4 regions of the Streptomyces sp. NPDC051104 genome follow, and region 1 is predicted to be linked to each of the others. Evidence: riboswitches for the same ligand, from Rfam matches in the RefSeq annotation. Region 1 holds a riboswitch; each other region holds the start of a gene.
The links. Region 1 has a riboswitch for thiamine pyrophosphate ahead of thiC (phosphomethylpyrimidine synthase ThiC). Riboswitches for the same ligand answer to the same signal wherever they lie in the genome.
Positions count from the first base shown of each region.

Region 1 (7,610 bases):
GACGTCGCTCCCACGTCCGCGCCCGCCCCGCAGTCCGCGGAGGGTCCCGGTCCGCTGTTCGTCGTCGGGGACGTGCACGGCTATCTCGAGCAGCTCGTGGCAGCGCTCCAGGAGAAGGGCCTCATCGACGCCCAGGGGAGCTGGTGCGCGGGCACGGCGCGGCTGTGGTTCCTCGGCGACTTCACCGACCGCGGGCCCGACGGAATCGGCGTCATCGACCTGGTGATGCGGCTGTCCGCGGAGGCGGCCGCGGCCGGCGGCTACTGCAAGGCGCTCATGGGCAACCACGAGCTGCTGCTGCTCGGCGCCAAGCGGTTCGGCGACACGCCGGTCAACTCCGGCGCGGGCACCGCCACCTTCCAGGCGGCCTGGCTGCTCAACGGCGGCCAGAAGACCGACATGGACCGCCTGCAGGACCACCACCTGCAGTGGATGGCCCGCCTCGACGCCGTCGAGGAGGTCGACGGGCACCTGCTGGTCCACTCGGACACCACCGCCTACCTCGACTACGGCGACTCCATCGAGGCGGTCAACGACACCATCCGCGAGACGCTCACCCGCAACGACGCGGACGAGGTGTGGGACCTCTTCCGCAAGTTCACCAAGCGCTTCTCCTTCCGCGACGAGGGCGGCGCCGACGCCGTACGGTCCCTGCTGGACACCTACGGCGGCAGGCGCATCGTCCACGGCCACAGCCCCATTCCCTACCTCCTCGGAGAAGTCGGCTCGGAGGAGGCCGAGGACGGCACGGGTCCGGTGGTCGAGGGGCCGCACATCTACGCGGACGGACTGGCGATCGCGATGGACGGCGGCGTGACCATGGCCGGAAAGCTGCTGGTCCAGCAACTGCCCGTGGATATCTGACCGTTCCCCGGACAAACATCCCCCCGACGGAGGGCCGCGCAGAGTAGCGCAGGCCGGGGCCATTTTCTGGAAACCCCCTGTCACCGCGCGCCGTCGCCGCTCTACCATCGGCTTATCCGTAGCAGGCTCCCCTCCGTTTCTGCCCGACGGCTCGTCAGCATGCCGAGTCCCAAGCCCTACGGAGCATCGGGGGATGCACATGAACAGCGTTCCGCAGCACCTGCTGAGCGAGGACCGCCAGGACTACGAGCGGATCCTCGATGAGGCGCTGCGCTCCGCACCACACCGCCCGGATCTGGCCGCTGTGGGTCAGCGGCTGAACCCCGAACAGTTGCGCACCATGGCGCTGAACGCCACCGCCCTCATCACCGCGGCGGCGGCCACCGAGTACCAGCACTACGTCATGGTCCGCGAGGAACTGCGCCGGCCGGCGCCGTCCACCCCGATCGTCCAGGACAGCGCCCCCGGTTCCCCGGAGGCGGACCTGGACGCCCTCGGGCTCGCGGCCACCGTGGGAGAGGCCGCCGCGAGCGCCGGGACCGGTGCCGTCATCGCGGTCCTCGCCCCCTTCCTCGCGGGTGCCGCCGCCGCGATCTTCCTGCTCGTGGGGTACATCCTCAAGATGGTCAATCCCGATCAGGCGTTCGCCCGGACGCTCCTGACCACCGGGTGGGTCTTCGGCGCGGTGACCGCGGCGTCGATCCTGGTCGCCGCGATCGGCCTGCTGCTCACCGCGCTGCGCAACAGTTCCTCGGCACAAGAGGCGGACGCGTCGGGCACGTTGACGACGGAGGTGTCCCGGGCCAGGGCCGCCTGGCACGAGGCGCTGCTGGAGCGCGGCATCCTGCCGTTCCTCCGTGAGGCGCTCAGCGACCCGGGGACGGCCGCGATGACCCGGAAGGCGCCGGAGGCGGCCGGCGGCCGCATCCCGCACCTCGGCTACGACCGTCCGGGGTTCAGCAGCCCCGACAGCGGCCCGGCCGCCGGCCCGCGCCCCAGCTTCACCAGCCCCGACTTCACCAGCCCGGACTTCGGGGGGCCGGAGCACAAGCCGGAGTGACGAGCCCCGTCCGACGACCGGCCAGGTCCACACGAGTCCCCAGCCGGACCGCCCCCCATCGGACCGTCACCCGAAGAGTGGGCCCGGACTGCTCCACCCAAGCCGGGCCCGCACTTCTCACTCGGCGCGGGCCGTTCCGCGCCCTGAACGGCGTCGGCCCCGGCGAGGGCGAGGACAAAACGCTGCCCGGAACAGCCTCTGTGGCGTCCCGGGTCAGCGCCCCGCTCGGCCCCGTGTCAGTCCGCGATCGGCAGGTACACCCGGTTCCCCGCCTCCGCGAACTCCTTCGACTTCTGGAGCATCCCCTCAGCGATCTCCTCGGCCGTCGCGCCCTCGGCCATATCACCGCCGAACCGCTCTGTGATGGTCTGGCTGATCTTCATCGAGCAGAACTTCGGACCGCACATCGAGCAGAAGTGGGCGGTCTTGGCCGGCTCCGCCGGGAGCGTCTCGTCGTGGAAGTCGCGGGCCGTGTCCGGGTCGAGGGCCAGGTTGAACTGGTCCTCCCAGCGGAACTCGAAGCGCGCGTCGGACAGCGCGTCGTCCCACGCCTGCGCACCCGGATGACCCTTGGCGAGGTCGGCCGCATGGGCGGCGATCTTGTAGGTGATCACACCGGTCTTGACGTCGTCGCGGTTGGGCAGGCCCAAGTGCTCCTTGGGGGTGACGTAGCAGAGCATGGCCGTGCCCCACCAGGCGATCATCGCGGCGCCGATGCCGGAGGTGATGTGGTCGTACGCCGGCGCGATGTCCGTCGTCAGCGGCCCGAGCGTATAGAACGGAGCTTCATCGCAGATCTCCTGCTGAAGGTCGATGTTCTCCTTGATCTTGTGCATCGGGACGTGTCCCGGGCCCTCGATCATGGTCTGTACGTTGAAACGCCTGGCGATGCGACCGAGTTCCCCGAGCGTGCGCAGTTCCGCGAACTGTGCCTCGTCGTTGGCGTCCGCGATGGAGCCGGGCCTGAGGCCGTCGCCCAGCGAGTACGTGACGTCATAGGCCGCGAGGATTTCGCACAATTCTTCGAAATGCTCATACAGGAACGACTCCTTGTGGTGGGCGAGGCACCACGCCGCCATGATCGAGCCGCCACGCGAGACGATGCCGGTCTTGCGCTTCGCGGTCAGCGGTACGTACGGCAGACGCACCCCCGCGTGCACCGTCATGTAGTCCACGCCCTGCTCGGCCTGCTCGATGACCGTGTCCTTGTAGATCTCCCAGGTCAGTTCCTCGGCCTTCCCGTCGACCTTCTCGAGGGCCTGATAGAGCGGCACCGTGCCGATCGGCACGGGGGAGTTGCGCAGCACCCACTCGCGCGTGGTGTGGATGTTGCGGCCGGTGGACAGGTCCATGACCGTGTCGGCGCCCCAGCGGGTCGCCCAGGTCATCTTCTCGACCTCCTCCTCGATGGAGGAGGTCACGGCGGAGTTGCCGATGTTGGCGTTGACCTTCACCAGGAACCGCTTGCCGATGATCATCGGCTCGCTCTCGGGGTGGTTGACGTTGGCCGGGAGGACCGCACGGCCTGCCGCGATCTCCTCGCGCACCACCTCCGGGGACACGTTCTCCCGGAGGGCGACGAACTCCATCTCGGGCGTGATCTCCCCCCGCCGTGCGTACGCCAGTTGCGTGACCGCCTTGCCGTCACGGCTGCGGCGCGGCTGACGCGGCCGCCCCGGGAACACCGCGTCGAGGTTGCGCAGTCCGCCCCGCGGCGAGGTGTGCTTGATGCCGTCGTCCTCGGGGCGGACGGGACGGCCCGCGTACTCCTCGGTGTCGCCACGGGCGGTGATCCAGTTCTCCCGCAATGGGGTCAGGCCCCTGCGGACGTCGGTCTGGACGAGTGGATCGGTGTACGGGCCAGAGGTGTCGTACAGCGTGACCGACTGCCCGTTGGTGAGGTGCACCCGACGGACCGGCACCCGCAGGTCGGGGCGTGAGCCCTCGATGTACGCCTTGTGCCAGCCGATGGACTGTCCGCCCTCCTGGGACTGTTCGCCCTGAACGGAGGAAGGCGTGCGTACGTCCTTGTTGGTCATGAGACCTACTCCCTACGCCGGCATTACCCGGTAACAGGTTCAGCGGTCGACGCAGCGGTTTCCGCCCGCCGATGTTCCACGTGAAACATCGCGTCTGCGGAGGTCAGCGCCCTCTCAGCCCGGTGCTCCGAGCTCCCGCGTGTGCAAAGGTCCTCCTACGCTAGCGTCTCTTTGCGCGAGCTGAACAGTGGGCCTCACGCCTTCTTGCGATGATGCCTCGGTGACCACGACACAGCATCCGCCCCCGTACCCGCCGCCCGACCCACCTCATGGCCACGGCCACGGCCACAGTCCGGGCGACGCACATGGCCATGGACCGAGCGGCGAGCACGGGCAGGGAGCACGCGGCGGGCACGGGCATGGACCGAGCGGGCACGGTCACTCGCACAGCCACAGCCATGGCCCGGCGGCCCCCGTGTCGCGGCACCTGCGCAGAGTCATCGCCGCGATCCTCATCCCCTTCACGGCAGCCGTGGTGGTCGGCCTCGTCGTGCTGTGGCCCGGCGGAGTGCCGTCACACAAGCGCACCGGCGTGGGATTCGACCGGCAGACCCAGCAGGCCACGGTCACCAGGGTGGTGGAGGTGGACTGCAAGTCCGTGAACGCCTCGGGTGACACCCCGACCGGCGACACCTCCACGGCCGAGGGCTCCTCGGCCCAGCAGCAGTCGGCCGGCACGTGCAAGAAGGCGACGGTGCGCGTCGACACGGGCATGGACCAGGGCCGGACGTTCACGGAGATCGTCCAGCCGGACCAGTCACGGCAGTTGCATCAGGGCGAGAAGGTCGTGGTCGCGTACGAACCGTCCGCCCCCAGGGACCTGCAGTACTCGGTGGCGGATGTGAACCGCAAGGTCCCCATGGCGCTGCTGGCCGGCATCTTCGCCATCGCCGTGGTGGTCGTCGGCCGGATGCGCGGTGTGATGGCGCTCATCGCCCTGGCCGTCAGCTTCCTGGTGCTGAGCCTGTTCATCCTGCCGGCGATCCTGCAGGGCTCGAACCCGCTGCTCGTGGCCGTGGTCGGGTCCAGCGCCATCATGCTGATCGCCCTCTACATGTGCCACGGGCTCTCGGCACGCACCTCGGTGGCGGTGCTCGGCACGCTCGTCTCCCTGTCCCTGATCGGTGTGCTGGGCTCCCTGTTCATCGGCTGGGCCGCGCTGACCGGCAACACCGACGACAACACCGGCCTGATCCACGGCCTGTACCCGGGTATCGACATGAGCGGCCTGCTGCTGGCAGGCGTCATCATCGGCTCGCTCGGCGTCCTCGACGATGTGACGGTGACGCAGACGTCGGCGGTCTGGGAGCTCCACGAAGCGAACCCGTCGATGGGCTGGCGTGGTCTGTACCGTGCGGGCATCCGTATCGGCCGCGACCACATCGCGTCGGTCGTCAACACGCTCGTCCTGGCGTACGCGGGTGCCGCTCTGCCGCTGTTGCTGCTGTTCTCGATTGCGCAGAGCAGCGTGGTCACCGTTGCCGACAGCGAGCTGGTCGCGGAGGAGATCGTGCGCACGCTCGTCGGTTCGATCGGCCTGGTCGCCTCGGTGCCGGTGACCACGGCACTGGCCGCCCTGGTGGTCTCCGCCGACCGCTCCGACCGGTCCGCCGCTCCGGCCGCCGTACCGGCCCGCGGTGGGCGCGGGCGGCGCCGCAGGCACTGAGGCACCCAAGCCGCGGGGAGACACCGCAGAAGCGTTACGGCACCCACCGCACCCCGCACGGCTCCGCGAGGAACCGTTACAGCACCGAAAGCGTCCTCAGCCCGCGCTCTGCTCCTCGGCGAGGATCCGGTCCAGCGCCTCGTCGAGATGTGCGTCGAAGTCGGCGAGGGAGCCCTCCTGGCCGAGCGGCACCAGCTTGTCCGTACGGTCCAGGAACGCGACCAGCGGCACCGCCCCGGACCGGAACAACGCCCGGTCCGCACCCACCTGGAGCCGGATCAGCACATCGCCGAAGGTATCCGGCTCGGCGGGCGCGATGTGCACATCTCCGTCGCCGCACGGCCGGCCCACTCCGTCGACCAGCAGCTCGCGACCGAACGCCCAGGTCACGGGCGCGTCCCCGGGCAAGTGGAAGGTCAGCCGCACGGCATAGGGATCACAGGTCTCGTAACACAGCTCCACCGGAATGCGGAACGAGAGCTCCTCCGAGACGAGAAAGCTCATCATCACCTCTGCCTGTACCGACTCGCGCATCGTCTACCCCGTCAGTAGCCGTGGACTGGCCAGGAAGCATCCCCTGACACCTGCTGGAAGTTTGCTGAACGTACATGGCAGATCACAAGGAGTGAGTTTTCAGATGCTGATAGAGAGGGCGAGTGTCCCGAGCATCCGTCCGATCTCCTCCTGAAGTCGGCGTGCCACCGGCAGCAGCCGATCGGCCTCACAGGACGGCAAGGAGATCGCCATTGTCGCGGCCGTCGACCCCACGGTCAGGGGAATCGCGGCACAGACCGTCCCGAGCGCGTACTCCTGGCGCTCGATCACGGGTTCTGTCCGCTGCAGGCGCTCCAGTCGCCGGAGGAACACACGCTCGTCATGGACGGTGTACGGCGTGATCGCCCGAACGGGGTAGCGGTCGAGGTGGTCTCGGCGGGCCTCATCGTCGAGCTGGGAAAGCAGGCACTGGCCGATCGCATGGGCGTGCCCGGTCTCCCGGAAGTCGGCCCACTCCTCCACCGCCGGGTGGCCGGGCGTGTCGGCGACGCCCAGGACGTCGATCTCGCCCTCGCGGTAGACCGCGTAGTAGACGGGGACACCGATGGAATCACGCCATTGTGCGAGCGCGTCGTCCACCATGCCGCGACGTTTCTGCTGGGCTGCGCGGGCGCTCAGCCGCTCGGCCGCCTCGCCGAGGAAGAACAGGCCCTTCTCACGGCGCAGATAGCCCTCGTGAGTCAGGGTGCGCAGCAGGTGGTAGGCCGTGGGGAGCGCCAGGCCCACCTCTCGGGCCAGTTGTTTGGCGGTGGCTCCGTACGGGCGTCCGGCAACGGCCTCGAGCAGACGCATCGCGCGCTGCACGGATCCGATGAGGGTGGTGGAGGTCGGTTGTGCGGGCGGCAGTCGGGGGTGTGCCTCCGCCGGTGAGGTCCGTCGCTGTGCGGGCGGAGCGGTTGAGTCTGCGGATGCGGTACCAACCGTGGCCAAAGATCACTCCCGGAGCGCGAAGGCGGCCTCCCGTGCGGGGACACGAGAGGGGATGCGCCGCGCGCGGGGGCCGCCGCGCGCGAGTTCCGGACTTTAACGGTCCGTCACCGCGGTCCGACGGCGTCGCCGGGAAAACTTCCCTCCCCCGAGGGAACGTCCTGTTCCCTGTTACCGCTACCTGTTCCCTGTTACCGCTGGGCCCCCGCCACCACGGAGCGCCTCCCCCGTGAAGCGCCCTTCGCCTTGGCGCGCTCCGGACGACTCACCAGTCTCCGCGGGATGTGGAGCTCGACATGAACTTCCGTACCACGTAGATGAGTCCGCCGACCAGCGCGACGAAGAGCAGCACCTTGAAGAGCAGCCCGATCACGAAGCCGACGACGGACGCGATCACGCCGCCGAAGACGACGAGAGCGATGACCGGCACCGCGATCCACTTCACCCACCACGGCAAACCCGCGAAGATCTCTCGCATCGCCCTTGTCCTTGTCTCTCG
Region 1 is NZ_JBFBBS010000005.1:128,350-135,959, forward strand. It holds gene AB0N14_RS10375 (metallophosphoesterase) at 1-864, shown strand, start outside; gene AB0N14_RS10380 (hypothetical protein) at 1,058-1,924, shown strand; gene thiC (phosphomethylpyrimidine synthase ThiC) at 2,161-3,963, opposite strand; TPP riboswitch at 3,956-4,112, opposite strand; gene AB0N14_RS10390 (YibE/F family protein) at 4,184-5,629, shown strand; gene AB0N14_RS10395 (SsgA family sporulation/cell division regulator) at 5,726-6,163, opposite strand; gene AB0N14_RS10400 (helix-turn-helix domain-containing protein) at 6,263-6,988, opposite strand; gene AB0N14_RS10405 (DUF5326 family protein) at 7,377-7,589, opposite strand.

Region 2 (7,610 bases), on a different contig from region 1:
AGGCGGCACGTATGCGGTCCAGGAAGGCGGCGCGGATGATGCAGCCGCCGCGCCAGATCTTCGCGACGGCCCCCAGGTCGATCTTCCAGTCGAACTGCTTGGCCGCGTCCAGGATCATCTTCCAGCCCTGGTCGTAGGCGATCAGTTTGGAGGCGTACAGGGCCTGCTCCACCTGCGCGGTGAAACGCTCGGCCTCGTACGGGGTCAGGTCCCAGTTCGTGCCGCCGGGCAGCCCCCGGTACGCGGCGCGCAGCGAGGACTGGCCGGATGCGGCGCGGGCGAAGGTGGCCTGGGCGATCGCGGTCACCGGGGAGCCCAGTTCCAGCGCGGTCTGCACGGTCCAGCGCCCGGTGCCCTTCTGCCCGGCCGAGTCGGCGACGACGTCCACGAACGGCCTGCCGGTCGCCGCGTCCACATGGGACAGCACCTCCGCCGTGATCTCGATCAGATACGAGTCCAGGCGCCCCTTGTTCCACTGGCGGAAGATCTCCGCGATCGTGGCGGGGGAGAAGCCGGCCACCTGGCGCAGCAGGTCGTAGGCCTCGCCGATCAGCTGCATGTCGGCGTACTCGATGCCGTTGTGGACCATCTTCACGAAGTGCCCGGCGCCGTCGGTGCCGACATGGGTCGCGCACGGTTCGCCGTCCACCTTGGCGCTGATCTTCTCGAACATCGGGCCGAGCGCGGCGTACGACTCCGGTGAGCCGCCGGGCATGATGCTCGGCCCGTGCAGTGCCCCCTCCTCGCCGCCGGAGACACCCACGCCGACGAAGTGGATACCGCGCTCGCGCAGCGCCCGCTCACGGAGCCGGGTGTCGGCGAAGTGCGCGTTGCCACCGTCGATGATCATGTCGCCGGGCTCCAGGAGCGGGGCGAACTCCTCGATCACGGCATCGGTCGCCGCCCCCGCCTGCACCATGATCATCAGGCGGCGGGGTCGCTCCACCGCCGCCACGAACTCCTCGGCCGTCTCGGCGGCCACGAACGCGCCCTCGTGCCCGAAGTCCTCGATCAGCGCCTTCGTCCTGGCCGGGGTGCGGTTGTGCACGGCGACGGTGTACCCGTTGCGCGCGAAGTTCCGGGCCAGGTTGCGGCCCATCACCGCGAGCCCGGTGACGCCGATCTGCGCGGTCGCCTGCATGCTGTGCTCCTTGGGTCCGGATCCGCCGCCCCCGCGTGTGGGGCGGGCGCGGCGGATGTCGCTCGGTACGGCTCGTACCGCCGTACCGATGTACGGACGGCGGGGCGGGAGTTGCTCACCGCCCGGTAGCCGGAACGCCCGGAACCCGGAGCCGGCTCACGTCCCGACGACGTGGAGGGACGCCCACAGCGCCACCACCGCGCCCGCAAGCGCGGTCGGCACGGCGATCGCGCCGAGGCGTGTGAACTCCTTGAGGTCGACGCCGTGGTCGTGCTGGTGGACGATCCGGCGCCACAGCAGTGTGGCCAGCGAACCGGCGTAGGTGAGGTTGGGGCCGATGTTCACGCCGAGCAGGACGGCGAGCACCGCTCCGGGACCGGACGGGGCGGCCAGCGGCAGCAGCACCAGGACCGCCGGCAGATTGTTGATCAGGTTGGCCAGCACGGCCGCCAGGGCCGCGACGCCGAGCAACGCGGGCAGACCGGTGCCGCCGGGGATGACATGCCCGAGAGCGCCGGCGAGACCGTTGTCGACGACCGCGCGCACCACGACGCCGAGCGCCAGCACGAACGCCAGGAAGGACGGCGCCGCCGCGCGCACCACCGTCAGCGGGGTGGCCCGGCGCCGGAGGAGTCCGCGCACGGCCAGCACCAGCGCCCCGGCCGCCGCCGACCACGCCGGGTCGACACCGAACGCGGAGGCCACCACGAACCCCGCCAGCGTGCAGGCGACCGTCACCAGCGCGAACAGCGGCAGCCTCGGCGGCTCGCCGTGGTCCTCGTCGGTGGCTCCCGCGTCCAGGTCGTGGCGGAAGAAACGCCGGAAGACGACATACTCGACGGCCACCGCCACCAGCCACGGCAGCACCATCAGCGCGGCGAAACGGGTGAAGCTCAGCCCGGCCGCACCGAACGCGAGCAGGTTGGTGAGATTGGAGACCGGCAGTAGCAGCGAGGCGGTGTTCGACAGATGGGTACAGGCGTACAGGTGCGGCTTCGGGCGGGCGCCCATGCGGGCCGCGGTGGCGAACACGACGGGCGTGAGCAGCACGACGGTGGCGTCCAGGCTGAGCACCGCGGTGATCAGCGAGGCGAGGGCGAACACGGCGGTCAGCAACCGCCCGGGACGGCCCGCCGCCCAGCGCGCCATCCAGGCGCCGCAGGCCTGGAACAGCCCCTCTACGTCACAGAAGTGGGCCAGCACCAGCACGGCCGCCAGGAAGCCGACCACCGGGCCCAGGCGCTCGGCCTCGGCCTGCGCGTGGTCCAGGGAGATGGCGCCGGTCAGGATGACGATCCCGGCGGCCGGAACCGCCCAGACCGCCTCCGGCAGCTTGAAGGGACGCACCACCGCGCCGGCCAGGACGGCGACGAGGAGCACGACGGAGAGGGCCTCGGCGAGCGGGGTGTTCAGGGTTCGGTCCTTCCGCGAAAGGATCGGCGGTGCCCGTCCATCACACCAGATCCGCCTGTGACGCCTTGACCCGAGGCACCCCCTTGAGGGCGGGCTCCTTTCCCCGGCCACCGTCACGTGCGCGCACGCAGCCTCCAGCCGTGGTCCACCGGTCCGATGCCGGCGCCGAGCGCGAAGCCCGCCGCGATCGCCTCCGTGACGTACTCCTTGGCCTGCCGCACCGCCTCCGGCACCGTGAGGCCCTGCGCGAGACCGACCGCGACGGCCGAGGCGAGGGTGCAGCCCGTGCCGTGGGTGTGGCGGTTGTCGTGGCGTGCGGCGCGCAGCCAGTGCTCCTGCCGGCCGTCCGTGAGCAGGTCGGTGGCCTCGCCGGGCAGATGGCCGCCCTTCACGAGCACCCACCGGGGCCCGTACGACAGCAGGCGGTCGGCTGCGCGGCGCATGCCCGCCTCGTCGGTCACCGTGATGCCGGTCAGCTCCGCGACCTCGTCCAGGTTCGGCGTGGTCACCGTGGCGAGCGGCAGCAGCCTGGTCCGTACGGCCTCCAGGGCGTCGTCGGCGAGCAGCCGGTCGCCGTGCTTGGAGACGCTCACCGGGTCCACGACGACCGGTGCCGGCATGTCCCCGAGCAGGTCGGCCACCGTCTGGACCAGCGCGGGTGAGGCGAGCATGCCCGTCTTGACCGCCTGTACTCCGATGTCGTCGACGACGCTGCGGTACTGGGCGCGCACCGCCTCCACGGGCAGCTCCCACGCCCCCTGCACCCCCACGGAGTTCTGCGCCGTGACCGCGGTGATCACGCTCATACCGTGGGCGCCGAGCGCCAGCATGGTCTTCAGGTCGGCCTGGATCCCGGCGCCGCCGCCGGAGTCGGAGCCGGCGATGGTCAGGACACGGGGCGGCGCGGTCATGCGCGGCCCTCCTCTCGGACGCGCACGCGGCTCTCCTCCCGGACGCGCAGCGGGGCGTAGAGCGCGAGCGCGACCAGGAACGCCACGTAGTAGGAGACGTCGGCGCCGTGCAGCGCGTGGGCGGCCGGGCCCACGTACAGTCCAGTGTCCATGAACGGCACCGCCGCGGCGAAGGCGCCGACGAACGCCAGCAGCGGCGGCCACACGGAGCGCGGCCGGGCGGTCCCGGCGGCGAGGTCGACCGCGGTGCCGCGCCGGGCGAGCCAGTCGACGACCACGATCGCCACGAACCCGGGGATCCAGTAGCTCACGAACAGCAGCACGTTCTGGAAGCGGGCGGTGGTGTTCGCCGCGTGCATCCACAGCACCAGCGGGAAGCCGAGCACCACGGCGAGGGCGGCGGCCAGCGGACGCGGCAGGCGCACCCCGACGGTCTGCAACGCCAGGGAGCCGCTGTAGTCGTTCATCGCGTTGCTGGCGAGCGCCGCGAGCGCCACGGCCAGCAGCCCGAAGGCACCGGCCGCGCCCCCGCCCAGCACATGGTCCACGCCCGCGGCCGTCTGGTCCGTCAGCACCGAGGCGCCCCACAGTCCGAGGACCTGCACGGCCACGAAGGACACCACGAGACCGAGCAGCGTGCACCAGAACATCCGGGACCGTGAGGTGCCGCGCGGCAGATAGCGGCTGAAGTCGCTGGCGTACGGCGCCCAGGACAGCGACAGGCTGAGCGCGATGGTGCTAGTCAGCACGAAGGCGCCCACCCGGTCCGCGCCGTGCGCGGTGCCCGTCCAGGCGGGGTGCACGCTGCCCGCCATGCGCAGGGCGATCAGTGCGAAGGCGGCTGCCAGCACGAAGGTCATGACGAGCTGCAGCCGGTGGATCGCCTCGTAGCCGAGGACCCCCAGAGCTCCTTGGGCGAGCATCACCACCAGGACGCCCAGCCAGAACGGCCAGCCGGCGAGCCGCGCCAGCGCATCGCCGCCGAACAGCCCGATCAGCGCGTCCCAGGCGATCGAGGACAGCCACTGCAGCACCCCGGGCAGCACCACCGCGCGCCCGAACGCCAGCCGGGCGAGCGGCAGCTGGCCGGCTCCGGTGCGGCTGCCCCAGGTGCTCAGATAGGCGGTGGGCACCGCGCCCAGCACCGTGCCGAGGACGATGGCGGTGAGCGCGGTGGTGAAGTCCAGGCCGAGCGCGATGCCGATGGTCCCGGTGAACACGCCGGTCATGGTCAGATTGGGGGCGAACCACACGGTGAACAGCCGGCCCGCCCCGCCGTAACGATTCGTCTCGGGGACCGGCTCGATGCCGTGGCCCTCGACCCTGAGGTCGCCGGGAGCGGTGGGCATCCGCCCGTCGAAGACGGTGTTCCGGCCGCCTGTGGGCAGCCCGCCCGAGACATGCGCCGATGGCATGGAAGACATCCCTCCGCCAGTACGAACTGGTTCAGGTTCGACGGGTGTGATCTCAGCCCGCAGATGGGGCACCCCGTGTCCGGTACGGCGGCAAGACTAACCCGAGGACGGGAATCAGCCATACGTGAGGGCCGCTGCCGGGTCGGTCAGCGGCCCTCGAGAGGTCTTGGTGGCGCGTCAGCGCCGGGTGTAGATGAAGCCGATCTTGTCGACCTCGTCACCGGAGCGCCCGTGGAATCCCGCGATCTGCCAGCCGGAGGGCGCCGTACGGGTCACGCAGTCGGACGTCGTGGTACCGCCCGCCAGGCTGCGGCCGAGGTTGGTCGTGAACTTCGCGGAGAAGATCCTCGTGCGGCCGTCGGCGAGTCCTTGAGGGAATGCGCTTTCTCCGCTCCCGGTGAAGCTTTCACCTGCCGGTCGCCGCGGTGTCGGCGACGCCGAGGGGCCGGCGTCGGGCACGGGAGGGCTCGCGGCGGGCGCTGCCGGGACAACTCGTTCTGCGCCCACAGGGCACCCACCCCGAGCCCGCCCTCACGCCGCGTGCTCCCGTACCTCTTCCGCCAGCTTCTTGTCGAGTGCGGCGCGCACCAACGCCGCTGCCAGCACCGCCGGTTCGGTTTCCTTCGCCAGCTTCAGCAACTGCTCCGGGTCCTTCGGCAGCCCCAGTCGCTCCGCACCCGACAGTGCCTTCGCGTCCAGGTAGGGAGCCACCTCGGGCCACACGCGCTGCACCTCGCGCAGGAAGATGTCCGCGCCGGCCGGTCCGATCCCCGGTATCTCCTGCAACAGCCGGCGCAGGGCAGAGACGTCGCCGTCGGCCGCCTTCCGCAGCCGCCGCAGGTCTCCGCCCCAACGCTCCGTCAGCAACTCGGCGCTGTCGCCCAATTGGGTCGCCGTCCGCTCGTCGTAGCGCCGGTAGCCGCCCCGCCCCAGCGCGTCGACCCGCTCCTGCCAGTCCGCCTCAGCCATGTGGCGCGGGTCCTTCAGGCCCGCCTCCTGAAGCGCCCGCACCGTGGCCAGGGCGATCGGGGAGCGGATGCGGGCGCTGAGCAGCAGGGCCATCAACAGCAGCCGGTACAGCGGCTGCGGGGCGTCCTTGAGCCGGATCCCCGCCTCCTCCGCGTAGGTCTGCCCGTGCTCGCCGACGAGTTCCCCGATCACCCCGGCGGCTCTGTCGTCCCGTCCCATGGCGGCCTCACCGTGACGCCTTGAGCGGGTCGTGCCCCAGCGTCATGAGCCGGTGGCGCAGGTGCTCGTCCTCGGCCTCCGGCTCGTTCTCCACGTCCACCTCGGAGGTGACCGTGTCCACCACCTTGCGCATGACCTGGACGTCGTCGTCGGTGAGGTCGGTGCGCCGCTTCTGCAGGATCGACAGGACGTGTCGCCCGGTGGGCGTGCCCGCCTCCTCCGGCAGTGGCTCGCTCTCCTCCTCGGCGTCCCGGACCCGCAGCCAGGCCGCCAGTTCCTGGGAGGTCATGTTCACCACCCGGTGGAAGTCCTCCCACAGCGCGTCCATCTCCAGGGCGTCGGTCATGGCTTACTCCTCTCCACCCTCGACGGTCGGGTTCCGCTCGGTCTCACTCCTCGCGCGGCCAGTTCTCGGCCTCGAACATCCAGCGCTGCTTCTCCAGCTCCGCGGTGATCCCGATCAGCAGGTCCTGGGTGACGGGATCGGCCTCAGCGGTGGCGTCGATCCGCTTGCGCAGCCGCCCGATCGCCGCTTCCAGCGACTCCACCATCAGGCCCACGACGTCGGTGTCCCGCAGCCAGCCCTCCTTCGTGCCGGGCAGGCCGTAGGCGGACGCGATGGTCTCCGGGCGGCCGTCCGGCGGCACACCGAGCGCGGACGCACGTTCGGCGACCGTGTCGGCGTACGAGCGTGCGGTGTCGACCACCTCGTCGAGCTGGAGGTGGATCGAACGGAACCTGGGGCCGACGATGTTCCAGTGGGCCTGCTTCCCGATCAGGGACAGCCCGAGCAGATCCACCAGGGTCTCCTGCAGGGCCTCCCCGGTGACCCGGCGTGCGGGCTCGGGCAGCGTGCTGTGCACCACGGTCATCGCGCGCTTCTCCTTATCGGTCGGTCTTTCGTGGCACGGAGCAGTTCGGCACGCTCCTGCTCGCCGGTGCCGCCCCACACGCCCGCCGTCTGCCCGTTGCCCAACGCCCAGTCCAGGCACTCGCCCATGACGGGGCAGCGGCGGCAGACGCGCTTGGCGGCGGCGGTCTCCTCGACGGCGGGCCCCGCCGTCCCGACGGGGAAGAACAACTCGGGGTCCTCACCCACGCACGCCGCTTGCCGCAACCACTCCATGCGCGCCCGGGTCCCCAGGACCGATCAGGTGAAACCCGGCGGGAGCGCCCCCCTTCCCCCGCACCACCGGCGAGCTTCCCGGCGACCGCCCGGCGGTCTATAGTTCAAAACTAGCGGTGCTAATTAACTAGCCCCGCTCCATCGCCGAGGCCGGTCAGGAGTTCCGTCGTGCGTACCGTCCACTTCGCGGCAGCCCGCCGCACCCCCATCGGCAGGCTGCGCGGCGCACTGTCCACCGTGCGGCCCGACGACCTCGCGGCCACCGTGATCCGCGGCCTGGTCGCGGACGTGCCCGCGCTCGACCCGGCCCGCATCGACGACGTCTACTGGGGCGCCGCCAACCAGGCCGGCGAGGACAACCGCAACGTCGCCCGCATGGCCGCCCTCCTCGCCGGCCTGCCCGAGTCCGTCCCGGG
Region 2 is NZ_JBFBBS010000008.1:91,307-98,916, reverse strand. It holds gene gndA (NADP-dependent phosphogluconate dehydrogenase) at 1-1,141, opposite strand, end outside; gene AB0N14_RS14715 (arsenic transporter) at 1,298-2,554, opposite strand; gene thiD (bifunctional hydroxymethylpyrimidine kinase/phosphomethylpyrimidine kinase) at 2,668-3,465, opposite strand; gene AB0N14_RS14705 (cytosine permease) at 3,462-4,880, opposite strand; TPP riboswitch at 4,872-4,966, opposite strand; partial or broken gene AB0N14_RS14700 (jacalin-like lectin) at 5,058-5,240, opposite strand; gene AB0N14_RS14695 (endonuclease) at 5,412-6,068, opposite strand; gene AB0N14_RS14690 (DUF3140 domain-containing protein) at 6,076-6,414, opposite strand; gene AB0N14_RS14685 (DNA starvation/stationary phase protection protein) at 6,458-6,940, opposite strand; gene AB0N14_RS14680 (WhiB family transcriptional regulator) at 6,937-7,194, opposite strand; gene AB0N14_RS14675 (thiolase family protein) at 7,363-7,610, shown strand, end outside.
Region 2: it holds a riboswitch for thiamine pyrophosphate, as region 1 does, so the genes downstream of both, AB0N14_RS14705 (cytosine permease) here and thiC (phosphomethylpyrimidine synthase ThiC) in region 1, are expected to answer to the same signal.

Region 3 (7,610 bases), on a different contig from region 1:
GTCCGGTTGAGGACGGCCTCCCGGTCCCCGCCCACAGGGCGGGCCGGCAGCAGGTGCGGGATCACGCTCGTGCGGTCCTCGGCATTGTCGTGCTCCGCGGCGATGGCCCCCGGCGGCACGGCGTCCAGCTGCTCGTCGGTCAGCGCGCCACGGGCTTGAAGCACCTGACCCAGCAGCGCCACCGCGTCCGCCGGGCGCAGCTCGGGGTTGCGCGCGGTCGCCGACGCGACAAGGTCGTCGAGTTCGACGGACAGCCCCGGCACGGCAGCCGACGGCGGCGGCACGTCCTCGTTCAGGTGCTGGTAGAGCACCTGGGCGGGGGAGTCGCCGTGGTGCGGCTTGGCGCCGGTCAGCATCTCGTGGAGGACGACCCCGCACGCGTACACGTCGACCCGCGGGTCGGCCACGCCCTGCTCGATCTGCTCCGGGGCGAGGTAGGAGACGGTGCCGAGGACGGCGCCCGTGGTGCTGGTGACGGTGTCGACGGACCGGACGAGGCCGAAATCGGCCACCTTGACCCGGCCGTCGTCACCTATGAGGACGTTCTCCGGCTTCATATCCCGGTGCACGAACCCGGCGCGGTGCGCGGCCCCCAGGGCGGCCAGCACCGGCTCCACGATGTCCAGGGCCGCGCGCGGCTGCAGCGCCCCGCGCTCGCGCAACACGTCGCGCAGGGTGCAGCCGGCGACGTACTCCATGGCGAGGTAGACGTACGATCCGTCGGCACCCTGATCGAAAACCTGCACGACGTTCGGATGGTCGAGACGGGCGACCGACTTGGCCTCCCGTATGAAGCGCTCGACGAACGAGCCGTCGGCCGCCAGCGTCGGGTGCATCACCTTCAGAGCGAGCACACGGTCCAGGCGGGTGTCCAGGGCCCGGTAGACCGTGGCCATCCCGCCGACTGCGATCCGCGCCTCGACGCGATAGCGGCCGTCGAGCACCTGCCCGACGAGAGGGTCCTGAAGGGTCGTATCCACGCTGGTGAGTCTACGAGGGCGCACTGTCACTCACCGTCCGCTGCGGGGACACCGGGGCCCGACTGCAGCCGACCTGTGACGCGACCTCCGGTCCGGCTCAGAAGGCCGGCAGTTCCGGGTCCAGCCGGGCCATGCCCTCCATCGGCGACGACGCCTCCGCGAAGTGCCGGCGCGGGATACGGCCCGCCCGGCGGGCGAGCCGGCCGGCCTCCACCGCGTGCCGCATGGCCTCCGCCATCAGGACCGGCTCCTGCGCCCGGGTCACCGCCGAGGCGAGCATCACACCCGCGCACCCCAGCTCCATCGCCAGCGCCACGTCCGACGCCGTGCCCGCGCCCGCGTCCAGGATGACCGGCACGCGCGCGTGCTCCACGATCAGCTGGAAGTTGTGCGGGTTGCGGATGCCGAGCCCGGACCCGATCGGGGAGCCGAGCGGCATGATCGCGGCGCAGCCGACGTCCTCCAGCTTGCGGGCGAGCACGGGGTCGTCGTTCGTGTACGGCAGCACGGTGAAGCCGTCGTCCACCAGCGTCTCGGCCGCCTCCAGCAACTCGATCGGGTCCGGCAGCAGGGTCCGCTCGTCGGCGATGACCTCCAGCTTGACCAGATCCGTGCCGAGGGCCTCGCGCGCCAGGCGGGCGGTGAGCACGGCCTCGCCCGCGGTGAAGCAGCCGGCGGTGTTCGGCAGCACCCGGATGCCCAGCTTGTCGAGCACGGACAGGACCGAACCGTGCACCGAGGCGTCGACGCGCCGCATCGCGACCGTCGTCAGCTCCGTGCCGGACGCCACCAGCGCCCGCTCCAGCACGTCCAGGCTGGGCGCGCCACCCGTTCCCATGATCAGCCGGGACGAGTAGGTGGTCCCACCGAGGACGAAGGGATCGTCAGCCATGGTCAGCCTCCTTGGACGGCGGTGAGGACCTCGACGCGGTCTCCCTCGCTGAGGGACGTCGACGCCCACTGCCCGCGCGGGACGACGGTTTCGTTGACGGCGGCGGCCACGCCCGAGGGGGCGGCGGTCAGGCTCCGCACCACCGCGTCGAGCGCGACACCGGGGGTGACCTCGCGGGTCTCCCCGTTGACCGAGATGTTCATGCCGGCTGCTCCGTGAGTGCGGCGGCGGTGAAGCGCCGGGGGGTGAAGGGGCGGGCCTCCTCGGGAAGCTCACCGGTGGTCAGCACGTGCGCCATGACGTCGCCGGTGACCGGGGTGAGCAGGACACCGTTGCGGTAGTGGCCGGTGGCCAGCAGCAGGCCGTCCAGCTCGGTGGGGCCGAGCAGCGGCGCGTTGTCCGGGGAGCCCGGGCGCAGACCCGCCCGCGTCTCGGTGAGCGGCAGCTCGGTGATCCCGGGCACCAGCTCGTGCGCGTCCCGCAGCAGCTCGTACACCCCGCCCGCGGTGACCGTGGTGTCCCAGCCCAGCTCCTCGCTGGTCGCGCCGACCACCAGCTCGCCGTTCTCGCGCGGCACGAGGTAGATCGCGCCACCGCGGACGACGGCGCGCACCGTACGGCTCAGGAACGGCGCGTACCGCTCGGGCACGGTCAGCCGCAGCACCTGCCCCTTCACGGGACGTACGGGCGGCAGGACGTCGTCCGGGACGCCCGCGAGCCGCCCGCTGAGGCTGCCCGCGGCGAGGACGACCTGCCCGGCGGCGAGCTCGGTGCCGTCGGCGGTCCGCACCCCGCAGGCCCGCTCCCGCACCACCGTGAGCCGCTCGGCCCACACCCGGTGGAAGACCACCCCGGCGCGTTCGCAGGCCGTCACCAGGGCGGCGGCGAGGCGGCGCGGGTCGATCTGGTGGTCGCCGTCGACCCTGAGCCCCCCGCGCACGCCCGGCGCGAGCATCGGCTCCAGACGGCGGCACTCCCGCCCGCTCAGCCACTCCGACTCCAGCCCCGAGCGCTGCTGCAGGGCGTGCAGTTCGCGCAGCTCGGCGCGGTCGTCGGCGTCGAGCGCGACGGCGAGCGTGCCGCAGCGGCGGTAGCCCAGGTCCCGGCCGGTAACCTCGGCCAGCTCGGCGGCGAAGTCCGGGTAGCGGCGCGCGGAGGCGAGGTTCAGGGCGAGCAGCGTCTGCTCGCCGTAGTGCAGCTCGGTGACGGCGGCCAGCATCCCGGCGGCCACCTGCGCGGCTCCGCCGCCCGGATCCGGATCCACCACGGCCGTGGCGAACCCGCGCTGCGCCGCCCGCCAGGCGGTCACCAGGCCGATGATCCCGCCCCCGATGACGAGGACGTCCGACACGGTCGACGCATCGCGCGATGTCGACGGTTCGTCCGGTGTACGCGACATGGGCGTCCAGCCCCTCCCTTCGCCGGCATGACCCGGATCAGGTTCGTACGGTCGGAGGCCGTCCCAGCCTCCCTCTCAGCCCGGTGCGCCGGGCTCCCGCGAGTGCTTACGGTGGCAACACTAGCCCGCAGAGCGTCGCCCTTGTAAGGCGGCCTCCGCCCGGCAAGGGCTGTGCAGGACGTCACTCAGCACGCCCCCTGACTGACAAATCGTCAATTGTCTATGGTGATCAGGTGAGCGAGCAGACGCAGGCACGGGGCGGTACGGCACGGCGCGTCGTCGTCGTGGGCGCGGGCATGGCCGGGGTGCAGACCGCGGTCGCCCTGCGGGAGCAGGGCTTCACCGGCGGCGTGACGCTGATCGGCGCGGAGCCGCACCAGCCGTACGACAGGCCGCCGCTGTCCAAGGCCGTGCTGCTCGGCAAGGCCGAGGGCTCCGCCTTCGACGTCGACTTCGAGGCGCTGGACATCGAGCTCGAGCTGGGCCGCGAGGCGACCGGCCTGCGTCCCGAGGACCACGAGCTGGACACCGAGCGGGGCCCTGTCCCGTACGACGTCCTGGTCATCGCGACCGGGGCGGAACCGATCCAGCTGCCCGGCGCGGAGGGCGTCCCCGGGGTGCATCTGCTGCGCACGCTGGACGATGCCGAGCGGCTGCGGCCGGTGCTCGCCCAGCAGCACGACGTCGTGGTCGTCGGCGCGGGCTGGATCGGTGCCGAGTTCGCCACCGCCGCGCGCGAGGCGGGCTGCGCGGTGACCGTGGTGGAGGCCGCGGACCGGCCGCTCGCCGGCGCACTGCCGGCGGAGGTGGCGGCGCCGATGACGTCCTGGTACGCGGACAGCGGGGCCGAGCTGCGCACGCACGCGTGCGTGGAGCGCATCGAGCCGGGCGCGGTGGTGCTGGACGACGGCTCTCGGGTGCCGGCCGGGGCGGTGGTGGTGGGCATCGGGGCCCGGCCCGCCACGGCCTGGCTGGCCGGGTCCGGGATCGAGCTGGGCGTGCACGGCGAGGTGCCGGCCGACGATCATCTGCGCACCTCGGTGCCGGACGTGTACGCGGTCGGTGACTGCGCGTCCTTCCCGTCGGGCCGCTACGAGGAGCGCCTGCTCGTCCACCACTGGGACAACGCCCTCCAGGGTCCGCGCACCGTGGCCGCGAACATCATCGGTCAGACACCGGTGGCGTACGACCCGGTGCCGTACTTCTGGTCGGAGCAGTTCGGCCGGTTCGTCCAGTACGTGGGCCACCACGCGTCCGCCGACACGACGGTGTGGCGCGGCGACCCCGAGGGCGCGGCCTGGACGGTCTGCTGGCTGCGCGAGGGCCGCCTGGTGGCCCTGCTGGCCGTGGGCCGCCCCCGGGACCTTGCGCAGGGCCGCCGCCTGATCGAATCGGGCACCCCCATGAACACCGCACTGCTGTCGGACCCGTCCCGCCCACTGAAGGAGGCGACGGCGTAGGGCGCAACCACCCCCTCCGCCTAACCCCGCCGGAGGCGCTCCGCTTCCGACTGTCAGTCCGGGATGGCACGCTTGATCCCGTGACCGAGATTGACGCAAAGATCGATGCTCTCGTCCCCGCCTGGCTCACCCTGCCCGACATCGCCGATGCCCTCGGCGTGGAGGTGACACGCGTGCGGCAGCTGGTCAAGGAGGGCCAGCTCATCGCCGTCCGCCGAGGCGAGAACAAGGCGCTGCACGTCCCCGCCGCCTTCATCGACGGGGACAAGGTGGTCAAGGGCCTGTCCGGCACCTTGACCCTGTTGCGGGACGACGGCTTCACGGTCGAAGAGATGATCGAGTGGCTCTTCACCCCCGACCCGACCCTGCCCGGCACCCCCGCGCAGGCTCTCAGCGAGAATCGCGGCACGGAGGTGAAGCGCCGCGCGCAGGCGCTCGCCGTCTGATCGATCCGGTCTGATCGGACCGGACCCGATCGACCTGGACCCGATCGAGCTGGACCCGATCGGACCGGACCCGATCGGACCGGTTCCGGTCTGATCAGGCCGGCACACAAGAACAACCGTCCGCGTACGGGCCGCGGGCCAAGGGACACGCCCCGGCCCCGGCCGACCGCGCCCCGCCGCGGCCCGTACGCCACCGACAAACGGGGGAACACCACCGTGCCCGACACCGCCCGCACCACCCGGCTCGCCGACGCCCGCGTCTATCTGTGCACGGACGCACGCAAGCGCCAGGGCGACCTCGCCGAGTTCCTCGACGCGGTCCTCGCCGGCGGCGTCGACATCGTGCAGCTGCGCGAGAAGGGCATGGAGGCCGCCGAGGAGCTGGAGCACCTCCAGGTCTTCGCCGAGGCGTGTGCCCGCCACGGCAAGCTCCTCGCGGTGAACGACCGCGCGGACGTGGCCCACGCCGCCCGCCCCGACGTCCTGCACCTCGGGCAGGGCGACCTCCCCGTCCCCGCGGCCCGCGCCATCCTCGGCGACGACATCCTGATAGGCCGCTCCACCCACTCCGAGGCGGAGGCCGAGGCCGCCGCCGTCCAGGAGGGTGTGGACTACTTCTGCACCGGCCCCTGCTGGCCCACCCCCACCAAGCCCGGCCGCCCCGCCCCCGGCCTCGGCCTGGTCCGCCACACCGCCGCGCTCGGCACCGACCGCCCCTGGTTCGCCATCGGCGGCATCGACCTCGGCAACCTGGACCAGGTCCTCGATGCCGGCGCCCGCCGCGTGGTGGTCGTCCGCGCGATCACGGAGGCTGACGACCCCGGCGCGGCGGCGGCCGAGTTCGCCAAGCGGCTGCGCGCCGCGTAGGAGCGCCTGGAGGCCGATCCTGCCCCGCGTTGTCCGATGGGTGGACAACAAGTCGACATTTCGGGCAAATTCCGGGCGTCCGGTTGGGGGACCGCCGCGCCCTGGCTAACCTGCGACTATGGCCCTCGGAACCGCATCCACGAGGACTGATCGCGCACGGACCGTGCGCGACATCCTCGCCACCGGCAAGACGACGTACTCGTTCGAGTTCTCGGCGCCGAAGACCCCCAAGGGCCAGCGGAATCTGTGGAGCGCGCTCCGAAGGGTCGAGGCGGTCGCCCCCGACTTCGTGTCCGTCACCTACGGCGCCGGCGGTTCGACCCGTGCGGGCACGGTCAAGGAGACCGAGCAGATCGTCGCCGACACGACGCTCACCCCGGTCGCCCACCTCACCGCGGTCAACCACTCCGTCGCCGAGCTGCGCAACATCATCGGCCAGTACGCCGACGCCGGGATCCGCAACATCCTCGCGGTGCGCGGCGACCCGCCTGGCGACCCCATGGGCGAGTGGGTGCCGCACCCCAGGGGTCTGACCTACGCGTCCGAACTCGTCCGGCTCATCAAGGAGTCGGGCGACTTCTGCGTGGGCGTCGCCGCCTTCCCGGAGATGCATCCCCGCTCCAGCGACTGGGACACCGACGTCACGCACTTCGTCGACAAGTGCCGGGCCGGCGCCGACTACGCGATCACGCAGATGTTCTTCCAGCCGGAGTCGTACCTGCGCCTGCGCGACCGGGTCGCCGCGGCCGGCTGCGACACCCCGGTCATCCCCGAGATCATGCCCGTGACCAGCGTGCGGATGCTGGAGCGGCTGCCCCAGCTCAGCAACGCCCCCATCCCCGACGGCCTGAAAGAGCGGATCCTCGCGGCGAAGGACGATCCGGCGGCGGTACGCTCGACCGGCATCGACTTCGCCACGGAGTTCTGCGCGAGGCTGCTGGCCGAGGGGGTCCCCGGACTGCACTTCATTACACTCAACAACTCCACGGCGACGCTGGAGATCTACGAGAACCTGGGCCTGCACCACCCGCAGCGGGCCTAGACCGCCGCACCCGTATACGACACACTGCGTAGCGGCCACTGGGAGAGGGGCGTACATGGGCTGGACGGTCCTCTACATCGCGTTCGGCATCGTCGCGCTGTGGCTGCTCGGTGAGGTGCTGCTGCAGTACAAGGCACGCCTTCGCTGGCGGCTGCTCGCGTTCGTCGGATTCCTCGGCGTCGTGTTCGGCGTGCTCATCCAATCCGTCGTGGTCATCGGCCTGGGCGCCGCCGCCTTCGCGGTCGGGCAGACCTACGTCACCCTGTCGTTCCGCCGCGGGTTCGCGGCCGGCTGGGCCGTCGGCAACCGCCCGCGCGAGGGTGCGGGCACCGGCAGCAAGCGCCGGCGGACAGAGAAGGCCCGCCAGGAGGAGGCGGCGGAGGACATCGACGTCGAGCCGACGGCCGCGACGACGATGCCCGCCGGAACGTACCGCCAGGACGACGCGTACGACGAGGACGACCACGACGACGTCTTCACCCGCCCGGGGGCCACCCCGCCCGCCGATACCGCGGCCGAGGCCA
Region 3 is NZ_JBFBBS010000027.1:90,314-97,923, forward strand. It holds gene pknB (Stk1 family PASTA domain-containing Ser/Thr kinase) at 1-980, opposite strand, end outside; gene AB0N14_RS28720 (thiazole synthase) at 1,078-1,872, opposite strand; gene thiS (sulfur carrier protein ThiS) at 1,875-2,075, opposite strand; gene thiO (glycine oxidase ThiO) at 2,072-3,271, opposite strand; TPP riboswitch at 3,269-3,381, opposite strand; gene AB0N14_RS28735 (FAD-dependent oxidoreductase) at 3,505-4,731, shown strand; gene AB0N14_RS28740 (Rv2175c family DNA-binding protein) at 4,812-5,177, shown strand; gene thiE (thiamine phosphate synthase) at 5,394-6,044, shown strand; gene metF (methylenetetrahydrofolate reductase [NAD(P)H]) at 6,163-7,086, shown strand; gene AB0N14_RS28755 (hypothetical protein) at 7,142-7,610, shown strand, end outside.
Region 3: it holds a riboswitch for thiamine pyrophosphate, as region 1 does, so the genes downstream of both, thiO (glycine oxidase ThiO) here and thiC (phosphomethylpyrimidine synthase ThiC) in region 1, are expected to answer to the same signal.

Region 4 (7,610 bases), on a different contig from region 1:
CCTGGCCACGTTCGTCGCCATGATGCTCACGGCCGACGACGGCCCGCAGCGCGTGCTGACCTTCCTGCTCCTGACGGTCGTGAGCGACACGGGCGCGTATGCGATCGGCTGGCGCTTCGGCCGGCACAAGCTGGCCCCGCGCATCAGTCCCGGCAAGACCCGCGAGGGTCTCATAGGTGCGGTCACCTTCGCGATGGGCGCGGGCGCCCTGTGCATGCAGTTCCTGATCGACGGCGGTGCCTGGTGGCAGGGTCTGCTGCTGGGGCTCGCGGTCGCGGCCAGCGCCACCCTCGGCGACCTCGGCGAGTCCATGATCAAACGAGACCTGGGCATCAAGGACATGGGCACACTGCTGCCGGGCCACGGGGGCATCATGGACCGCCTCGACTCCTTGCTGCCGACGGCGCCGGTGGTGTGGCTGCTGATGGTGATCTTCGTGGGGTCGGCCTGACCTGCGCTGTCCGGGCAGAGGGGCTCGTCGTCCACAGGGCGGTGGACCCCTCTGTCGCGTCGACACCCAGCAGATGCGCCCACCTGTGAAGGTCTGCCGATGAAGGGTCGGGTTTCCTGACAGGCCTTGCGGGCGCCGGTCTCCCTGACATAACTACATGCGTCATGAACCTTTTCGGCCGCAGCTCTCCACTCCGACGCGCGGCGGTTCCCGCCGCACCCGTGGCCCCCGGTGCCCCGCTGAGCCCCGCCGCCCCGGCGCATCCCGGTGTCGGCGTTCTGCCTGATCCCGCCCTGCAGGCCCTCACCGGCGAGTGGATGATCGACCCCGCGCACAGCAGGATCGGGTTCTCCGTGCGACACGCCATGGTGACGACGGTGCGCGGCGCCTTCACGCAGTACGACAGCCGCCTCTACTTCGACGGCCGCGACCCGGCCCGCTCCCGTGCCGACATCGCGCTGTTCACCGCCAGCGTCGACACCGGTGTCGAGCAACGCGACGCGCACCTGGTCGGCCGCGACTTCCTGGACTCCGCGACCTACCCGCGGATGATCTTCACCAGTACCGCTGTGCACCTCGCGGACAAGGACGTCTACCGCATGACCGGTGACCTCACCATCAAGGACACCACCCGTCCCGTCGACCTGGAACTCACCTACATCGGCCATGTGACGGACCCGTTCGGTTACGAGCGCGTCGGCTTCGACGGCACCACCACGATCAACCGTTCCGACTGGGGCCTGACCTACAACGCCAGGCTGGCCGAGGGCGGCGCCATGGTGAGCGAGAAGGTCCGCCTCCAGTTCGACATCGCGGCCATCCGCGCCACCGCCACCGCCTGACGGAGCACGCGAGCCGCGCAGGAGACCGAACCGGCCTTCGCGGCCTCGCGAATCTTCGGTCGCGGGCCACACCAGTGGATCTGAGACACTGGGAGGACCATGCCCAAGCCCGGAGAACTCACTTTCGTCGCGCCGCGCGGAGCCAAGACGCCGCCGCGGCATCTCGCCGATCTCTCGCCCGCCGAGCGCAAGGAGGCGGTCGCCGCGATCGGTGAGAAGCCGTTCCGCGCCAAGCAGCTCTCGCAGCACTACTTCGCGCGGTTCGCGCACGACCCGGAGCAGTGGACCGACATCCCCGCGCCCTCCCGTGGCAAGCTCCAGGAGGCGCTGCTCCCGGAGCTGATGACGGTCGTCCGGCATCTGGCGACGGACCAGGGCACCACCCGTAAGACGCTGTGGCGGCTGTTCGACGGCACGCTCGTCGAGTCCGTGCTCATGCGCTATCCGGACCGGGTCACCATGTGCATCAGCTCGCAGGCGGGTTGTGGCATGAACTGCCCGTTCTGCGCCACCGGCCAGGCGGGCCTGGACCGCAACCTGTCGACCGCCGAGATCGTGCACCAGATCGTGGACGGCATGCGGGCGCTGCGCGACGGCGAGATCCCCGGCGGCCCGGCGCGGCTGTCCAACATCGTCTTCATGGGCATGGGCGAGCCCCTCGCGAACTACAAGCGGGTCGTCGGCGCCGTCCGCGCCCTCACCGACCCCGCGCCGGACGGGCTCGGCCTCTCGCAGCGCGGCATCACCGTCTCCACCGTCGGACTGGTGCCGGCCATCCACCGGTTCGCCGACGAGGGCTTCAAGTGCCGTCTCGCCATCTCCCTGCACGCCCCGGACGACGAGCTGCGCGACACCCTCGTTCCCGTCAACACGCGGTGGAAGGTGCGCGAGGTCCTCGACGCCGGGTTCGACTACGTCGAGAAGTCCGGACGCCGGCTGTCCATCGAGTACGCCCTCATCCGGGACATCAACGACCAGGCGTGGCGCGGCGATCTGCTGGGCCGGCTGCTCAAGGGCAAGCCCGTGCACGTCAACCTGATCCCGCTGAACCCGACGCCCGGCTCCAAGTGGACCGCCTCCCGCCCCGAGGACGAGAAGGCGTTCGTCGAGGCGATCGCCGCCCACAGTGTGCCGGTGACGATCCGGGACACCCGTGGTCAGGAGATCGACGGGGCGTGCGGTCAGCTCGCCGCCACCGAGCGGTAGTCTGAGGGCCGTCAGTCAGTACGTACATCTTCATATTCCGACAGGGGAGCGCCACAGCGCTGAGAGTGCGGTAGCGACCGCAGACCCTCTGAACCTCGCCCAGGTCATTCTGGGTAGGGAGTTCGGTCTTCACTCGAGCTGTTGTGCCCTGCCCGGGACCCTCCGAGGTCCGGGGCGGGGCCGCGTCTCTTCCTGGTCACCCCCAGGAGGAATCCAGTTGAGCATCACCGGTAAGCAGTGGGCGGCCGTGGCCGTCGGGCTGGGCATGGTCACGCTGTCCGCGTGCGGATCGTCCGGTTTTGGAAGTGGGAACGGCGGCGGCGACTCCAAGACCGTGACCCTCGTCAGCCATGACTCGTGGGCCGCCTCCAAGAGCGTCATCGCGGCGTTCGAGAAGGAGTCCGGCTACACCGTCAAGGTCCTCAAGGACGGCGACGCGGGCCAGGCCGTCAACAAGGCGATCCTCACCAAGGACAACCCGCAGGGCGACGTCTTCTTCGGCGTCGACAACACACTGCTGTCCAGGGCGCTGGACAACGGCCTGTTCCAGCCGTACGAGGCCAAGGGCCTCGACCAGGTCGGCACCCAGTACCAGCTGGACGCGGACAAGCACCGGGTCACGCCCATCGACTACGGCGACATCTGTGTCAACTACGACAAGAAGTACTTCGCCGACCACAAGCTGACCCCGCCGGCGTCCTTCGACGACCTCGTCAAGCCCGAGTACAAGAACCTCCTCGTCACCGAGAACGCCTCCACGTCCTCACCCGGCCTCGGCTTCCTGCTCGGCACCGCCGCGAAGTACGGCGACGGCGGCTGGCCGGACTACTGGAAGAAGCTCAAGGCCAACGGCGTGAAGGTGGTAGACGGCTGGGAGCAGGCCTACAACGAGGAGTTCTCCGGCTCCGCCGGCGGGAAGAAGGCCAAGGGGGACCGGCCGCTCGTCGTCTCCTACGCCTCCTCGCCGCCCGCCGAGGTCGTCTACGCCGACCCCCGGCCCAAGACCGCGCCGACCGGTGTCGCCACCGGCACCTGCTTCCGCCAGATCGAGTTCGCCGGTCTGCTGAGCAACGCGCACAACACCAAGGGCGGCAAGGCGTTCCTCGACTTCCTGATCAGCAGGAGGTTCCAGGAGGACATGCCGCTCAACATGTTCGTCTACCCGGTGGTCGAGGGAGCGAAGGTGCCCACGGAGTTCACCGAGTACGGGCCCGCGGCCAAGGACCCCGAGACCATGGCCCCCACGAAGATCGCCGCCAACCGTGACCAGTGGGTCAAGTCGTGGACGTCGCTCGTACTGAAGTGACCCCCCACAGGCGGGGGAACGCGGCGCGGCTCGGGCTGATGGCCCTGCCCGTCGCGTTCTTCGCGGTCTTCTTCGCCTACCCCGTCGCGGCGATCGTCGCGCGCGGTGTGAAGGCGGACGGGGCCTGGCGGCTCGGGCGGGTCGTGGACGTGCTCGCCGAGCCGGACATGCGGCACGTGCTGTGGTTCACCACCTGGCAGGCGCTCGCCTCCACCGCTCTTACCCTGCTGATCGCGCTGCCCGGCGCGTATGTCTTCGCGCGTTACGACTTCCCGGGCAGGCAGGTGCTGCGCGCCGTCGTCACCGTCCCGTTCGTGCTGCCCACGGTCGTCGTCGGCACCGCCTTCCTGGCGCTGGTGGGTCGCGGTGGACTCTTCGACGACCTGTGGGGCATACGGCTCGACACCACCGTGTGGGCCATCCTGCTCGCCCACGTCTTCTTCAACTACGCCGTCGTCGTCCGCACGGTCGGCGGCCTTTGGGCGCAACTCGACCCCCGCCAGGAGGAGGCCGCGCGCGTGCTCGGCGCCTGTCGGCTCACGGCCTGGCGGATGGTGACGCTGCCCGCGCTCGCACCGGCGGTGGCCGCCGCCGCGCTGATGGTGTTCCTGTTCACCTTCACCTCCTTCGGCGTGGTGCAGATCCTCGGCGGCCCCACCTTCTCCACCCTCGAGGTGGAGATCTACCGGCAGACCTCGGAGATCTTCGACCTGTCCACCGCCGCAGTGCTGACGATCGTCCAGTTCGTCGCGGTGGGCGCGATCCTCGGGGTGCACGCCTGGACGGTGCGCCGCCGGGAGAGCGCGCTGAAACTGGTCGACCCGTCGCGCACGGCGCGCAGGCCGCGCGGGGCCGCACAGTGGGCGCTGCTCGGCGCGGTCCTCGCGACCGTCGCCCTCCTGCTCGTCCTGCCGCTCGCCGTCCTCGTCCAGCGCTCCCTCGACGCGCCCGGGTTCGCCTACTACAAGGCGCTGACCCGCACCGACGACAGCACCTTCCTCGTCCCGCCCGTCGACGCCATGGTGAACTCCCTCCAGTACGCCGTCGTGGCCACCCTCATCGCGGTACTGATCGGCTCGCTCGCCGCCGCGGCCCTCGCCCGCAGGGACGCCGGCCGGCTCGTACGGGGCTTCGACGCGCTGCTGATGCTGCCGCTCGGCGTGTCCGCGGTGACCGTCGGCTTCGGCTTCCTCATCGCGCTCGACAAACCGCCGCTGGACCTGCGCGGCTCCTGGATCCTGGTGCCGCTCGCGCAGGCCCTGGTGGGCGCCCCCTTCGTCGTCCGCACCATGCTGCCGGTGCTGCGGGCCGTGGACGAACGGCTGCGGGAGGCGGCCGCCGTGCTCGGGGCGTCGCCGTGGCGGGTGTGGCGCGAGGTCGATCTGCCGATCGTGCGGCGGGCGCTGCTGATCGCCGCCGGGTTCGCGTTCGCCGTGTCGCTGGGCGAGTTCGGGGCGACCGTGTTCATCGCGCGGCCCGACAACCCGACGCTGCCGGTGGCCGTGGCGCGGCTGCTCGCGCGGCCCGGCGACCTCAACTACGGGCAGGCGATGGCCCTGTCGACGATTCTGATGGTGGTGTGCGCGGTGGCGCTGGGCGTCCTGGAGAGGTTGCGGACCGATCGGACGGGGGAGTTCTGACGATGCTCACGCTGCAAGGCGCGACCGTACGCTTCGACCGGCGGACCGCGCTCGACCGAGTGGACCTCGAGGTCGCCGAGCAGGAGATCGTGTGCGTGCTCGGGCCGAGCGGCAGCGGCAAGTCGACGCTGCTGCGGACGGTGGCCGGGCTGCAACCCCTCGATGAGGGGCGGCTGTTCCTCGACAGCCGTGACCTGGACGGGGTGCCCGCGCACCGGCGCGGGGTGGGCCTGATGTTCCAGGACCATCAGCTGTTCCCGCAGCGGGACGTCGGCGGGAACGTCGCCTTCGGGCTGCGTATGCGCAAAACCGCGCGCGCCGAACGGGAGGAACGCGTAACGGAGTTGCTCGACCTGGTCGGACTTCCGGGGGCCGCGCGCAGGGCGGTGTCGGAACTCTCCGGCGGCGAACAGCAGCGCGTCGCGCTCGCCCGCGCCCTCGCGCCCCGGCCACGGCTGCTGATGCTGGACGAGCCGCTGGGCCAGCTCGACCGGTCCCTGCGCGAGCGGCTCGTCGTCGAACTGCGCGACCTGTTCGGCCGCTTGGGTACGACCGTGCTCGCCGTCACCCACGACCAGGGCGAGGCCTTCGCTCTCGCCGACCGGGTCGTGGTGATGCGCGACGGGCGGATCGCCCAGTCCGGTACGCCGCTCGAGGTGTGGCAGCGGCCCGCGAACGAGTTCGTGGCGCGCTTCCTCGGATTCGACAACGTGGTGGAGGCGACCGTCGCCGGCGAGGCCGCGGACACCCCGTGGGGCAAGCTCCCGGTCCCGGAAGGCTCCCCGCAGGGGGCCGGCACACTGCTGGTCCGCCCGGCGGGCGTACGGTTGACGGCGGCCACCGAGGGCCTGCGCTGCACCGTGACCGCCCGCACCTTCCGCGGTACTCACGTCGCCGTACGCCTGCAACCGGAGGAGGCCCCCGCACTGGAGGCGGCCTGCCCGCTGCGGTCGGCCCCGGGGCCCGGGGACGAGGTCGGGGTCGTGTTCGACGCAGCGGAAATCGTGGTGCTCGGCGGCGCGTCCGCCACCTAGGGTGGCGATCATGGCGGACTGGGATATGCGCCCGGCGTCGATGTCGGACGTCGAGGCAGTGGTCGAGTTGCGTGCCGTGGTGATGCGGGCTGATCTGGAACGGCTCGGGCGGTACGACGAGCAGCGGGTGCGGCAGCGGCTGCGGGACCGATTCGACCCGGCCCACACATGGGTGATCGAGGTGGGCGGTGCGTTCGCCGGCTGCGTGGCGCTGCGACCGGCCGAGGACGCCCACTGGCTGGAGCACTTCTACCTGGCCCCGCATCTTCAGGGCAGCGGTATCGGTTCGGGCGTGCTGCGCGAACTGCTGGAGCGGTGTGACTCCCGCGGTGTCCTCGTCCGGTTGAACGTGCTGCAGGGCAGTCCCGCCCGACGGCTCTACGAGCGGCACGGGTTCACAGTGGAGACCGAGGATCCGGTGGACGTGTTCATGGTTCGGAAGCCGGCCTGATGTGCGGCACGCACGACGGCCCGCCCCGGCAAAAGGGGCGGGCCGTCGATTCGTACGGGCGAGGAGGCGTCAGTTGCCCTTCGACGCGCCGCCGCGGCGGCGCATGCCGAAGAACACCGCGCCGCCACCGATGACGACCAGGCCGCCGGCGATACCGGCGATCACGGGCGTGTTGGAGCCGGCGCCTGTCTCGGCGAGGTTGGAGCTGCCCGCCGCCGGCGAGGGGGAGTTGTCCCCGGCCGCGGCGGGGGCCGTGCTCTGCGCCTGCGACGGCGTGGCGGACGAGGACGGGGTGGCCGACGGGGTCGGGGTGTCCGAGGCCGGCGGGGTGGACTCGGAGGCCGGCGGGGTGGTCTCCGAGGTGGCGCAGGCCTTCGACGGGGTGGTCAGGATGTCGAGGTCCTGGTGGAGGATGCCCTCGACGTCGATGTGGACGCGGTACTTGGCGTTCGCCGCCCAGTTCTCGGAGAACGTGACGATCGCCCCGTCCTGGGAGCCGGTGATCGTCTTCTCACCGACCTTCTTCGCGTCCGCGCCGTTCTCTTCCAGGTAGACGCTGACGGTCGCCTCCTTGCGCGAGGCGTCCTTGTCGGTGACGGTGATGCTGCCCTTCCCGCTGTCGCAGGACGCGACGGCCGAGAAGTCACCAATGTTGCAGGCGAGCGCGTTGCCGGCGACGC
Region 4 is NZ_JBFBBS010000019.1:73,537-81,146, reverse strand. It holds gene AB0N14_RS24490 (phosphatidate cytidylyltransferase) at 1-451, shown strand, start outside; gene AB0N14_RS24485 (YceI family protein) at 616-1,293, shown strand; gene rlmN (23S rRNA (adenine(2503)-C(2))-methyltransferase RlmN) at 1,393-2,499, shown strand; TPP riboswitch at 2,532-2,637, shown strand; gene AB0N14_RS24475 (thiamine ABC transporter substrate-binding protein) at 2,717-3,805, shown strand; gene AB0N14_RS24470 (iron ABC transporter permease) at 3,781-5,445, shown strand; gene AB0N14_RS24465 (ABC transporter ATP-binding protein) at 5,448-6,479, shown strand; gene AB0N14_RS24460 (GNAT family N-acetyltransferase) at 6,490-6,930, shown strand; gene AB0N14_RS24455 (LAETG motif-containing sortase-dependent surface protein) at 7,000-7,610, opposite strand, start outside.
Region 4: it holds a riboswitch for thiamine pyrophosphate, as region 1 does, so the genes downstream of both, AB0N14_RS24475 (thiamine ABC transporter substrate-binding protein) here and thiC (phosphomethylpyrimidine synthase ThiC) in region 1, are expected to answer to the same signal.